2 regions of the Virgibacillus siamensis genome follow, and region 2 is predicted to be linked to the other one. Evidence: riboswitches for the same ligand, from Rfam matches in the RefSeq annotation. Region 2 holds a riboswitch; the other holds the start of a gene.

Region 1 (2,491 bases), 840 kb from region 2:
TACAGCTATTGGTTTAAAAAACAGTTGTCCATTATGTTTTTTGGGTTTTTCCATCCAGGGAATAAGTTCTTCAAAATCGTGAATCAGATCCTCTTTTGTATACACATTATCCATCCTCTATAAGTTAATATATTATAAATTCGGCAAAAAATGGACAATTCCTTTTTTGTTTCAGCATTCAATCATTCATCCCCTATGCATTTTGTATATATAACGAATATTTGAGAAATCTATAGCCTAGAAATGTTAAGTGAATTGAGGTTAACGGTATGCAGATATTATTGTGGGCAGGGCTAATAGTTCCCCGGGTTTCATTAGTGTTTATTAATAAAAACGATATAAAGCGATATATGCCTGTGACAGTTTTGTGCTGTTTCATATTGACCATTATTTTTGAAATTGCTTATACATACGAATGGTGGACCATTCATCATTATATCCTGCCATGAGGATATATTACGGATACTGCCTTCGCTTACGGAGTTTTTGCAGTCGGCACATTATGGATATTTTATCTAACATCACATAACTTTTGGATATACCTGGTCACAAATTTAGTAGTAAATGCATTATTTTCATTCATTGGTCTTCGTTGGATTGTAGAGGCATTAGGAATTGCAACCTTTAAAAATCTTGAATATTGGCAGTGGTTTATTATAGCTATATCCATTTCACTTTTCATATACGGATATCAGCGATGGCAGGAAAAAGTGTTTTATACCGATAAATAAGTAATATTAACTTCAGAAGAATTTGGACTAGATAAAGAACTATAATCCAAAATTTTAATTCCATTATCTTGTAACGAAAACGAATATCTGATATATTGTATCTAATTAAATAATTCTTATTTCAATATCATTGAAGTGAGGTAGAGGGCGCAAAAACCATCAGTACACAATAAGAGGATGATGAGGTCCGGAGATGATTGTGGAAAGGGGAATTTGCCGAAGCTTAAAAGAATCTCATGTTCTTGAGGCTGGGACTGTATTGAATAAATACGGGACTGTCATGTAGGAGACTATATGGTGGGCTATCACGCACAGAAACACTTTTTTATACAATTGTTTCTACTGCAACAGCGATGCCCTCGTTGTTGCTTTTTTGCGTTTACCAGAAGGCCCTGACCACCTCCATTCTTAGCCAGCTTGGTATAGCGCCCGGACTTAATAGGCGAAAACCATAGTTGCACGTAGCAGTGAGAAAGTTTTTTACACTTTCTTATTCGCTAAAATAATTAAAGGGATGTGAAGTGATGAATTTTGGCCAAGTATTAACAGCAATGGTTACCCCATTTGATCAAAATGGAGAAGTTGATTTTAATGCTGCCCAATCATTAGTAAATTATTTGATTACTAATGGTTCAGATGGATTAGTTGTTGCCGGAACCACCGGAGAAAGTCCAACATTAACAACAGATGAGAAAATTAATTTATTCAGATGTGTTACAGAAGCTGCAGATGGAAGAGTTCCAATCATAGCTGGAACCGGGTCTAATAACACACAGGCTTCCATAAAATTAACAAGACAAGTGGAACAAACTGGTGTGGATGGAATCATGCTTGCAGCACCTTACTATAACAAACCATCGCAAGAAGGGTTGTTTCAGCACTTTAAGGCTATCGCAGATTCAACTTCTTTACCCGTTATGCTATATAATATACCAGGGCGAAGTGCCGTCAATATGTCGGCAGAGACTATTATTCGTCTTTCAAAGGTTAATAATATTGTTTCTGTAAAAGAAGCCAGCGGGGATCTGGATGCCATGGCAGAAATTATCAGCAAAACACCGAATGATTTTACATTATACAGCGGTGATGACGGATTAGCTTTACCGGTTCTTTCAATTGGCGGAGCTGGAGTTATTTCTGTCGCTTCACATATCACCGGTAATGAAATGCAACGAATGGTACAACACTTTAATAACGGAAATGTTCAGGAAGCTGCCGGTATCCATCGGACTTTACTTCCGATTATGAAGGCTCTATTTGCTCAACCAAGCCCTTCACCGGTTAAGGAAGCACTAAATATGAAAGGAATCAATGTTGGCAGTGTCCGCTTACCAATGATCCCGTTGAATGATGATGAAAAAATTCAATTACAGCAAATTTTAAAGTTAAATATAGATAAAGCAAGTTAAACACTCCTAAATTATCTGCCTGATGAGGTGAAACATAGAACATAAAATGACAGTGGAAAAGAAGAATATACTATCCTTTCCACTGTCGTTTTTAGAATGAGGAAATGTCCCGTTTAATAATAATAGAAAGAACTGTTGGAACACTGGCATTAATCATTTAGTCCTTTCCCGGCGAGGATCTGCTGCATATAATTTTCAACCCTCCGCTCGCGGGTTTTGGATTGTTTAGCCTTGGAAAAGTAAAGAATATATGCCCTTTGTCTCCCTGGCGTTAATTCCTCAAAAGCAGTTTTCAAGTCTGGGTTTTCATCTAATTTACGTTGAAATTCTTCAGGAATATGGAATTCTGCA
Region 2 (2,491 bases):
GTTGTATCAGAAATCGGTGTGCAATGATCTCCGAAGACGGATCCGGCTAGTACTGCTGCAAGGGATGGCAGCAGCATCGATACATCGGTTATCGATGTAACTTCTGCTGCTATCGGAAGCATAATGCCGAATGTGCCCCACGATGTTCCTGTTGCCAATGCCATTATCCCGGCAATCGCAAAGAATAAAAATGGGAGCAGTGACGGACTGATCGAAGCATCACTGACAATTTGGGATAGATACTCACCGGTTCCCAGGGTACCTATAATAGAACCGATCATCCAGGCAAGCAGCAAAATATAAATGGCTGGCAGCATCGTTTTAATACCTTCAACGAAAATCTTAATGATTCCCGCTTTCGGCTTCTGCTGCAGCCCATGGAAAATCCAGGCGGACACAACAGCAGCAACACCTCCGATTAACAGAGAAAGATTGACGTTTGTGTTTGCGAACGTCGACAGCAATGTAACGTCTGTACCGCTAGCCATTATCCCTGTCATAAGCATTGCCGCTACGGTTGCTGCAATAAGGATACCAATCGGTACAAGTAAGTGATAGATCCGCCCGTTGCTGTGCGGATCAAACACATCGCCCAAATCCCCCGGCACATGATCTGTTTCGGGATTAAGCAGGATTCCTTCGTTCATGGCGCGCTCCTCATGTTTTCGCATTGGCCCGATGTCCATTCGGAAGTATGCGACTAAAAACACGAGTAATAATGCTGCCAGTGCGTAAAAATTCAAAGGAATAATTTTTATAAAAGCTTCCAGCGGCTGTATTTCTGTAATTTCATTTGCAGCCAATAGTCCGCCAATAATTCCGATGATATACGCACCCCAGCTGGAAATAGGCGATATAACAGTCACAGGGGCTGAAGTTGAATCAATAAAATAAGCAAGCTTTGCCCGTGAAATGTTATGCCTGTCCGTCAGCGGCCTTGCAATCTGGCCTACAGCCAGACTGTTGAAATAGTCATCAATGAAAATAATTAATCCAAGAACACCAGTCATCACCTGAGCGCCTGCTCTGGTTTTGACCCGTTTAATCATCCATTCCCCAAATGCTCTGCTTCCGCCGGACGCGGTCAAAAATGCTGTTAATACACCCAGTAACAGCAAGAACCCTAATAATTGGAAATTGCCGACATTCAACTGACCATCTATCACAAATATTCCATAAAATACAGCCCATATTTCTTTCAATGAACCGATAATTGCAAAATCGTGAATAAATAATGCTCCGACAACGATTCCAGCCCCGAGCGACAGCAGTACTCTTCGTGTGAGTAATACAAGCACCAGCATTAACAATGCCGGAATAATCGAGTAAATAGTTCCTTCCATAATCATTTCCCCCATTTTCTGTTGCGGCACTTACTGATCAATAAAAATACAAAAAAAAGCAACGATAGAAAATAACCTACCATTGCTTCGCTTTAGTAATTGTTATCCTCCATCACGATCAGTAGTTCTCCATGCACTTCGAATCAGCATGACAGTATGCTTTTTATTCAAAAACATACCAGCAATAATGGACATGACCTCCACTACGCTTCGGCAAATGGCCCTTTCATCAATCGTCATCGATGTCATACTCGAATTGATTACTTATGCCAGCTGCACCTCTACCTCACCGATCTGATAAGGTAATGCTATTTAATTTCCTAGCATAGTATAGCAGTTTATTTGTCTTTCTTCAAGGAGTCTTTTGGAACAGATATGGATGGATTATTACCATCAGCTCCGTAAAACTCCGGCACCGGACCCATAATAACAGTTGAATCAATCGGTATTTTCGTACTGACTTCCTCTACCTCCGATGTGAACGGAATAACTACCTGTACATCAGCCTCGACAAGTATGTAAATGGTAACCAGTGAGTTGTTAATACCAAACGGTTCTACATTCCTGATGACATCTGTTCGCACACTTCCGGCTAGCTCCAAATTAACCGGAATTTTCGGACCTAGATTGGCAAGCGCTGAATTACCTGTTATCTGACCAAGCGGGATTTCCACAACAGTTGGATCTTTGTTTGGCAAGTCTTCCGCAGTGCCATTATATTCAATCGGTTCATCCAATGATTCTTCATATTGAGGCTGCCTTCCTTCGTTCATCGCCATAAAAAATTCTTCCACCCGATCTGTGGCAACCCTGTTTATCTTGCTGACCACATTCGTTTTCCAGCTAAGGGTGGTAACTTGCCCCTCATTATCTGTTGTGGTAACAAATATGTCATCAAAATCATAGTTCTCCGCAAACTTAACAGCCATATTAATCCCTCTTGTTGCAAACTCTTGTGTTTTAATTTTCGCGATATCCATCAACACCGGTTTAAAACCTTGGTTAATAATCCAAAAGCTGAACCAAACCGAAGTGATAAATAAAACCATTGTAATAATGATGATACTTTTTACCGGAGGCGGTGTCCGGGGTGATCGTTTTTTATGGATAAGCATTGGCCGTTTCATCATTAAAAAAACCCCCCTAAA

The links. A riboswitch is a leader RNA that binds a small molecule or an ion and turns the genes downstream of it on or off. The one in region 2 is predicted to bind lysine.
Region 1: another riboswitch for lysine. It lies ahead of dapA (4-hydroxy-tetrahydrodipicolinate synthase); the one in region 2 lies ahead of B1K71_RS13245 (Na+/H+ antiporter NhaC family protein).

The regions. Positions count from the first base shown of each region.
Region 1 covers NZ_FUIH01000007.1:1,026,567-1,029,057, reverse strand. Annotated here, with positions in the region: gene B1K71_RS08865 (DinB family protein) at 1-105, opposite strand, end outside; lysine riboswitch at 865-1,044, shown strand; gene dapA (4-hydroxy-tetrahydrodipicolinate synthase) at 1,256-2,140, shown strand; gene B1K71_RS08855 (YdeI/OmpD-associated family protein) at 2,290-2,491, opposite strand, start outside.
Region 2 covers NZ_FUIH01000007.1:1,870,896-1,873,386, forward strand. Annotated here, with positions in the region: gene B1K71_RS13245 (Na+/H+ antiporter NhaC family protein) at 1-1,343, opposite strand, end outside; lysine riboswitch at 1,458-1,635, opposite strand; gene yunB (sporulation protein YunB) at 1,682-2,473, opposite strand.